2 regions of the Virgibacillus byunsanensis genome follow, and region 1 is predicted to be linked to the other one. Evidence: riboswitches for the same ligand, from Rfam matches in the RefSeq annotation. Region 1 holds a riboswitch; the other holds the start of a gene.
The links. A riboswitch is a leader RNA that binds a small molecule or an ion and turns the genes downstream of it on or off. The one in region 1 is predicted to bind thiamine pyrophosphate.
Positions count from the first base shown of each region.

Region 2: it holds a riboswitch for thiamine pyrophosphate, as region 1 does, so the genes downstream of both, thiT (energy-coupled thiamine transporter ThiT) here and ACFQ3N_RS07405 (YkoF family thiamine/hydroxymethylpyrimidine-binding protein) in region 1, are expected to answer to the same signal.

Region 1 covers NZ_JBHTKJ010000016.1:22,410-26,838, forward strand. Annotated here, with positions in the region: gene ACFQ3N_RS07395 (ABC transporter ATP-binding protein) at 1-1,212, opposite strand, end outside; gene ACFQ3N_RS07400 (ECF transporter S component) at 1,209-1,790, opposite strand; gene ACFQ3N_RS07405 (YkoF family thiamine/hydroxymethylpyrimidine-binding protein) at 1,783-2,391, opposite strand; TPP riboswitch at 2,497-2,605, opposite strand; gene ACFQ3N_RS07410 (response regulator transcription factor) at 2,754-3,470, shown strand; gene ACFQ3N_RS07415 (cytochrome C oxidase subunit II) at 3,496-3,912, opposite strand; gene ACFQ3N_RS07420 (D-alanyl-D-alanine carboxypeptidase family protein) at 4,170-4,429, shown strand, end outside.
Region 2 covers NZ_JBHTKJ010000030.1:35,328-39,756, reverse strand. Annotated here, with positions in the region: gene ACFQ3N_RS11815 (N-acetylmuramoyl-L-alanine amidase) at 1-343, shown strand, start outside; gene ACFQ3N_RS11810 (M3 family oligoendopeptidase) at 509-2,281, shown strand; TPP riboswitch at 2,343-2,447, shown strand; gene thiT (energy-coupled thiamine transporter ThiT) at 2,555-3,127, shown strand; gene ACFQ3N_RS11800 (hypothetical protein) at 3,127-3,357, shown strand; gene ACFQ3N_RS11795 (RNA polymerase sigma factor) at 4,009-4,429, shown strand, end outside.

The sequences.
Region 1 (4,429 bases):
ATATTCTTTTAAACGCAGGCTAAAAGCAACTTCATCAAAAACAGTATTGGTAATAAATTGATGCTCTGGATTTTGAAACACATAGCCAACTTCCGCGCGTAAATGGGATTCCTTCCAGCTTTTTAGTGCTTTTCCTCTAACATGAATTGTTCCAGTTGTAGGTTTTTGAATACCAGCTAATATACGAGAAAGGGATGTTTTTCCACTTCCATTTGCGCCTATTATGGCGATGAATTCTCCCTTGTATATTTGTAAGGAAACATCTCGTAAAATATCACGGTGTCTGTTTGACCATGAAATAGTGGAAGCATCTATGAAAATATCATTTGTTTGACGTACATTTTTTACTGTTTCCCAACCAGATGAATCGAGGTGATAAGGGCGGTCTAAAAACTCCTGAATAGTTAAAGGGATAAACTGATTAGGAAAGCCCTTTTGGTTTAAAACATATTGTGTCACTTTCGGAAGCCAAACCCCTTGTTCTTCTATTTGCGGTAACATCGAATCAACTGCATGTCTTAATGAACCATCGTAAAAAACCTCACCATCCCGATTTAATAGAAGACTTCTATCAGCTAATTCAACCCAACCATCTAACTGATGTTCAATAATAATGAGCGCGCAATTAGTTTTATTCTTTAAAGCATGGATAGTTGAAATTAAGTCCTTTGATGCAATAGGGTCTAAGTTTGCAGTTGGTTCATCTAAAATAAGAAGTGACGGCTCTAGAGCTAGAATACATGCTAGGGCAAGCTTTTGTTTTTGACCTCCGGAAAGGGAAGTTATGGTTGATCTTTTATAGGAAAGCATATTAACAAGACGAAGTGCTTCATCAACCTTTTCATCCATCACCTCGTGGGGAACACAAATGTTCTCTAAACCGAATGCCACCTCATCTTCAACAGTTAGCATACAAAACTGTGTTTCCGGATCCTGAAAAACAACTCCAACAGACTGGCTAATTTCACCTGGTCGGTAGTTTGTTGTTTTTCGACCATTTATAAAGATATCCCCACCCATTTCGCCATCTAATTCACGTGGATAAAGCCCGTTTAGACAAAATGTTAATGTACTCTTTCCACACCCACTGGGACCAAGAATAAGCATACTTTCGTTATGTTCCAATTGAAAACTTACATTTGACAAGGTGTTCTTATTTTGTTGATTCTCAAAATGTAGATAGAGGTGGTCAACTTTAATCAATGGATTCATGCTGAACGTTTCATCTTTCGGTATTCTTTTCCTAACGCAAAGTTTGATAAGACACCTGTCCTTGCTAAACCATCACTTAATGCTTTACCTAATAGACCTGCTATCAATGCACCGCTTACCATACGAACGATAAACATCGCTAGTACATAGCCGCTATCTAATGCTGCAAATCCACTTATGAAATAGCCGTAAACAAAACTAGTTATAGCGGCACCAACACCGGCACCCATTAATACCCATAATGAGTAATTTTTCCATCTTGTTGCCGCAAATGCAGCCTCGGCACCAATCCCCTGAATCATTCCAACAATAATTAACATCGGTCCAACTACACTTCCGAGTAAGACTTCGACCATAGCTGCTATTGTTTCGGATAAAAATGCTGCACCAGGTTTTCGTATAATATAGGCAGCGATAATGGAAACGATAAACCAAATACCAAAAATGAGATCGTAACCAATTGGACCAAAGAAGCCAACTAAGATATTACCAACTGGAAAAAAGGCTAAATATACAACACCAAAAACAACTGCAAGTGCAGCCATAACAACGATTTCTTTAAAGCGCCAATTACTCATTGAAGACACCTCCTTTATGTGATGGACTATTTGCTGAAATGGAAACGGTCATAACCGTATGGCTGGACCCTCCTTCAACAGTTGCTGTAAAGACACGCTCTAGTCCATCGAATATAGAAACTGCTTCTCCATCTAGACGAGTCGAATAGTGAGCAGAAGAAACAGTTACATGTTGTTTCATTGCTTCGATTTGTTCATAAATAACATCCATATAATTTCCACCACCTAACGGGTAAAGCGAAAATTTTGCACCTACCGGTTGTTTCATTGTTTTCACTTTTTCTGTATTAATGGTCTGTTCATCTTCTGCCATATAAGCATCACCCGAGGAATCACCAGGACACCCTAATGAGTAGGTTGCTTGAAATGCTACATGTTCACCGGTCTTGGCAGCATGCATGAAAGTAGCTTTTGTCACATCAAATACATGTGTGAGCTTTCCGCGAACCGTCGTGGTGACATCGTCTGTTTTCATATAAACCTTTGATGTGTCCACCTCTTTTAAAGCATCTTTAATAATATCTACAAAGCCGTCACACATTGGGTATACCGAAAAGCTCACTCCAGCAATGTTTGTAGTTCCACAAGTTTGTTCTGTCATACTAAACTCCTCCTGTTTTATGGAAAATTTTCAATATAAAAAGACTGCATCCCGTGGGGAATGCAGTCTGGTTGTATGTTTTGATTGCTTAAAAAGTATAGATACCATACGACGACTGCACTTCCCCACGCTAGTATTATCTAGTTCGGGTACAAAGGGTCAGAACATAACAGTTCTTCTCAGCCGTTGTTTCACAGCTCCCCTAGTGCAACATTCTTTATGCAGTTTTCCTACATCTATCTTAACGAGGATAGTAAACATTGTAAAGCATATTAAAATTTTTACTTTAAAAAATGTGACCTGCGTCACGGAAATGATTGTAAGCTCTTCTTATACTGAAATTAGAAACAATGTATTTGGAGGTGGCTTCATTGAAAAAAGTACTATTCATTAGTAGTAATGAAGACCGTAAACAAGATTTATCTGCATTGTATTTGAATCCGCAACACATTTGTAAACAGGTTCAAGAAGAATATGAGGTTTTAGCCCTGTTAAGGGAAGAAATTTTTGAAATAGTTTTACTTGACCTGACGATGGTGGAAGTGAATATATCGAAGTTTTGCAGTAAAATCAAAGACGTTTCTGATATTCCTATAATGATTGTAGCGGCATGTGAACAGCAAGACAAAATTGTTAAAGGCTTACAATCAGGTGCAGATGATTATATTATTAAGCCATTTAGTGCAGAAGAATTGTTAGTTAGAATAGAGATATTGACACACCGGAAAAAAACCGATAATCACATTGAAATAAATGGTTTACTATGGGATGAAGATCGACATGTTTGTTCTTACCATAAAAAGGCGATTAAGTTAACACCTAAAGAATTTACTATAATGGGTCACTTAATGAAGCATACGAATCAAGTATTTGCTAGAGAGCAATTAATTGACTTGATATGGGGCTATAATTCAGTCACAGATGGTAGAACAGTAGATTCACATGTACAAAATATGAGGGTGAAGATTAGGAATTCAGGCTTTCCAATTGATGATTATGTTAAAACGGTATGGGGTGTAGGGTATAAATGGACTAATCGAACGGATATTAATAATATAAAAAGAGCTGTTCCTAGTTGAGCAGCTCTTTTCTTATCTATCGTAATTATACAACAACCAATGTAGTTACCATTTCGCCATGTCCTTCTCCACACATGATGTTACAGTAGATTTTATATTCCCCTGGTTCTTCAGGTGTAAATGTTGCTTGACCTTCGCCATCGATTTTTACATCAAATTCATCGATACTAATACCGTGGTGACCTTCTTCATTTGTAAGTGTTATGGTAACTTCCTCGCCAGATTGTACTACATATTCTTCTTGGCCTAAATCAAAGTTAGTTGCTGTGATGTTAACTTCGTTGTTAGCTTCAGCTTCTAAAGAACTGTTGTCGTCGCTTTGCTCTGTAGTATCTTTATCTGATTTTTTAGTATCTGCGTTAGCACCACTGTCATCTCCGCCACACGCTGCAAGTACTAAAATTAAACTTAAAAATAATGTTAATAATAAACTTTTTTTCATCATTATTCCCTCCAATTAATTTCTTATTTATTACCTTTACAATAGTGATTATAGAATAAAAGTATCCATTTTTTATGGAGAAAATGAGACGAAAAAATGAACAATAATAAATTATAATTAAATACCTAAATTTACCTGTTACAAGCAATTAACAATTCATTCATCTATATTTTTTAGGGGTAAAATTCATTTATAATTGAATTAGAATAATATCGGCTAAGTTAATTTTTATCAAAGCAGGTGAAATAGTGAAACAGATGACAGTAATCATTACAACAATCCTAGCTCTGAATATAATGTTCGTGCCAAAAGCCCTAAGTTCACCGGACACAAATCCGCCACTGGTAAATAGTGAAGCGGCGATCATGATAGATTCCGATTCTGGTACAGCACTCTATGAAAAAAATGCAACTGCTCAAATGTACCCAGCTAGTTTGACTAAAATCGCTACAGCTATCTTTGCAATCGAATCTGGTAAACTAGATTCTGTTGTCACAGTTAGTCGTAATGCTAGAGA
Region 2 (4,429 bases), on a different contig from region 1:
CAACAAACATTGGAAAAGGTATGCGGAGGCAGTGGTAAAGGGATTTTGCCAGTTTAGTGGATATCCCTATAAAAAGCCTACTAATTCAAAATCTAGTAATCCCACACAAGAGACAACCTATCTTCAGCTGCCTGCAAACGCAGAATCATGGCGGATCTATTCGCTTGAGGCACAACCATCAAAAGGAAATGAACGGGGTTTTTTACGACCATCAAAATTTGGTGGACTAACCTATGAGATATTAGGGAGTACACAAAACCATGTTTATCTAATTCATACAAGGGATTTCGGTGACGTCCAAATTTATGCGCACCCATCAACAGGAGCCACTTTTTCAAATTAATTTTTAAAAAAACCCTCTCATGTTCAATAGGTTGTGGGAGGGTTTTTGGTTACTTTTATCTGTGATAAAGAGAGGTATAATTAGGTTCCTTTCAGTGAAAATATTTTCATTTTTCGTTATAATATAAATGGCTTTATATTAACCAATTATAGAAGGAGCGGTTTGATGCTAAAAACGTACAATCCTACATGGGATTTAGATGTTATTTTCCCAGGTGGTAGTAATTCGACAAAGTTCCGTACGTATCTTGAAGATATTGAAAAAGAGATGGAGCAATTGACAGTAACGGTAAATAGCTTTGATGCTGCAAACGCAGAATCATTAAAAAAAGTGGTCGATCAGTTGGAAGGTACGACGAAAAAGTTGAGGGAATCATTTGCTTTCATTAGTTGTTTAACTGCACAAGATGTAAAGGATGAAAAAGCGAACCTATTAGTTGGTAAACGTAGTGAAATGAAAGCAAAGATGGATGCAGTAAGAACGAATTTTGTTCAAAAGCTAGTTTCCATTGACGATGTGACGTGGAACCAGTTGTTAAATCACCCTCTTTTAAAGAAAGTTGATTTTGTGCTGAACGAAGATAGAGAAAAGGCGAAAGACCTTTTGTCATCTGAGGAAGAGGTTTTAATTAATGATTTGGCTGTTGATGGTTATCATGCCTGGGGTCAAATGTATAATACAATCGTTGGGAATATGAGTGTGGAAATAGAAGAAGATGGTGAAGTGAAATCGTACTCGGTTGGACAAGCATCCAATAAATTGAGCAACCCAGATCGTACGGTTCGTAAACATGTATCTCAGCAACTGGATAAAGCTTGGAGTGAGAAGGCGGATTTATTTGGACAGACGTTAAATCATTTAGGTGGTTTTCGCCTGCAAACATATAAGCATCGTAACTGGGATAGTGTGTTAAAAGAGCCATTAGCAATCAACCGTATGAAAAAAGAAACATTAGATGCGATGTGGACTGCTATCTCGAACAATAAGAAACCTTTTGTTGATTTCCTTCAGAAAAAAGCAGATTTATTAGGACTGGAAAAACTGAGTATGTATGATGTTGGAGCACCAATAAATAAATCAGTGAAAACGTATAGTTACTCAGAAGGTGCAGATTTTATTGTGAATCACTTTGGTGAGTTTAGTCCAAAAATGGCTGACTTTGCACAAATGGCATTTGACAAACGGTGGATTGAGGCTGAGGATCGTGCCGGTAAACGCCCTGGAGGCTTTTGTACAAGCTTTCCTGAAAGTGAACAAACACGCATTTTCATGACCTATTCAGGAACGTCATCTAATATCGCAACATTGGCCCATGAATTAGGCCATGCTTATCATCAGCATGTGATGAATGATGTCCATGGATTGAATCAGGGGTATGCGATGAATGTTGCAGAAACTGCTTCCACTTTTGCAGAGATGATTGTCTCGGATGCTTCTGTTAAAAGTGCCGAGAACAAAGAAGAAAAAATGTCCTTACTGGAAGATAAAATCAAACGTAGTGTTGCATTCTTTATGAATATTCATGCTCGGTTTATTTTTGAACAACGCTTTTATGAGGAACGCAAGCAAGGAATGGTCTCTGTTGACCGGTTAAATGAACTAATGGTTGAGGCTCAAAAAGAAGCATATAGTGATTCCATTGAAGATTATGACCCAAATTTCTGGTCATCAAAACTTCATTTCCATATTACTGGGGTACCATTCTATAATTTCCCATATACATTTGGTTATTTGTTCAGCCTTGGTATTTATGCCCATGCCAAGAAAAAAGGCGGTAGCTTTGAAGATGATTACATCGCATTATTACGGGATACCGGACGAATGAATGTGGAACAGTTAGCAGAAAAACATCTAAATGTTGATTTAACAAAAGCTGATTTCTGGGAAGATGCCATTCAGCTTTGTGTGAATGATGTAGAAGAATTTCTATCTCTATAAGACTTGATTGCCAAAATCTAGCGAATACGTTATAATACACGTAACATAAAAGCATATGAATAAAGCCTACAGGGGGAGCCATTTGGCTGAGAGTGAACATGTTTGTAGTTCTTACCCTTTGAACCTGTTAGTTAATACTAGCGTAGGGATGGTGGCTTTTTTGATGGAATAAAAAGCAATGTGAGCGGATTCCCCATCAGGAAGCTTCCCCTTGGCATTGCTTTTTTGTGTGGAAAATTATAGAAATTTGCTTTAAAAAGGGGAGGAATTTTAATGAGTTCGAAACGAACATTGTTTTTAATTGAAGTAGCAATGTTTACTGGATTAGCTTTAGTTTTAGATATAATTCCGTTTTTAGCGTTTAAAATATGGCCAAATGGAGGATCAGTATCCTTTGCGATGATTCCAGTGTTTATTGTTGCATTTCGTTGGGGAATTAAAGGTGGATTAACTTCTGGATTATTATGGGGACTGTTACAAATTGTCTTTGGGGCATCCATCCTAACACCTCTACAAGGATTCATTGAGTACGGATTTGCATTCACTGTATTAGGTTTCGCAGGATTGTTTGCTAAACCACTACAACAAGCAATTAAAAATGGCCAGACTAAAGTAAGCTTTATATATATAATGTCAGGTGTGTTAATTGGTGCAACTTTAAGATTCATTGCCCATTTTTACGCAGGAATCGTATTTTGGGGACAATTTGCACCTGAAGGTCAAGAAGTGTGGATTTATTCATTAGTCTATAATGGTTCCTACATGCTACCGTCATTTATTTTGAGTACAATTTTAGTGTTCTTCCTGTTCCATAAACAGCCGAGAACTTTACTAAAAGCAGCATAATGACAATTTCCGCTCACAACAAAGATAACTTCTCTTCTATTAGAGAGGTTATCTTTTTATTTGTAAAAATGTATAATTGGATGAAAGAGGTGATCATGGTGCGGGAATTAATTGGACAGTGTGAAACTTGTGGGAAAAATATTTATTGTGAGAATGGCTTTTTTGATGGTGTACATGAAGATGGTAGCTCGTTATGTAATAGTTGTGCAGAAGAGCTTAAAGAAAAATAATGGCATGTAGTTTCCTTACGAAATTACATGTTTTTATTTTTGGCTACTTTCGCACGCATTGTTGTTTTTTTTTACTTCATAGTTGATGTAAAATGCGACGTAACTTTATGTGACGGTTAACCTACCGCTACGGAAATACACTTCGCTTTCCGTGGGCGGCTGATGAGCCTCCTCGAGCTAACGCTCTCTGGGGTCTCAGGCTAGGCCTCTGCTCCCACAGGATAAGGAAAGCTACATAGCTAGACATCGCATGAAGAAAATGTGGTCTTTACATTTTCAAGGAGTCTACGTGTATTTCCTCCGCTTTATTTCTGTTACTGTCGTGAGACTGTATTAGTATTAATAGAACCCCTTACCAGTCAGGGTGAGCGGAGGGCGGTGACTCCTGCGGGAACAGCACGTGTCTGAAGACACCGAAGTGGTGGTTTTCCGCTTCGGAGGCTGAAGCCGTGCCCGCGGAAAGCATCCGCCCGTAGCGATCCCAGACGGAGGTAATAGCACGCGTTCTTAGAAGTAAGCCTAAAGTTACGTCGCAGTTTATACTTATTGTGACAAAAACAACAATCTTTACTAAAACATCCTTATTTTTAAATGTAACCTTTTTATTAATCGTTACGTTTCACTGATAGAGAGTTAAGGAGGGGACAATACGTGCAGGATTTAATTAAGGCTTGTAAAAATGGGGATTTACAAGCGTTTAGCGGGCTAATTGATCATTATAGTTCGACAGTAGAGCGGTTTGCTTTCCAAATTGGAGTTCCCTACCACGATGTACCCGATGTGTCACAAGAGGTTTTTATACGAGTATACCGATTTCTTTACCAGTTTGATGGTAAATCTTCTTTCACTACCTGGCTTTATAAAATTACCTGGAATGCAGCAAAGGATTACCACAGGAAACAGTCTAGTTGGTTAAATAAGTTTACTCGTTTGAAGAATGATCAGACGAAATGTAACGCTTCAACTGATCATGTGGAAGAAAGCATTATTCGTGATGAAGAAGATGAATTATTGCTTCAATGTATTCACCAGTTAGACGAAAAATACCGGGTTCCTATCGTACTTCATTTTT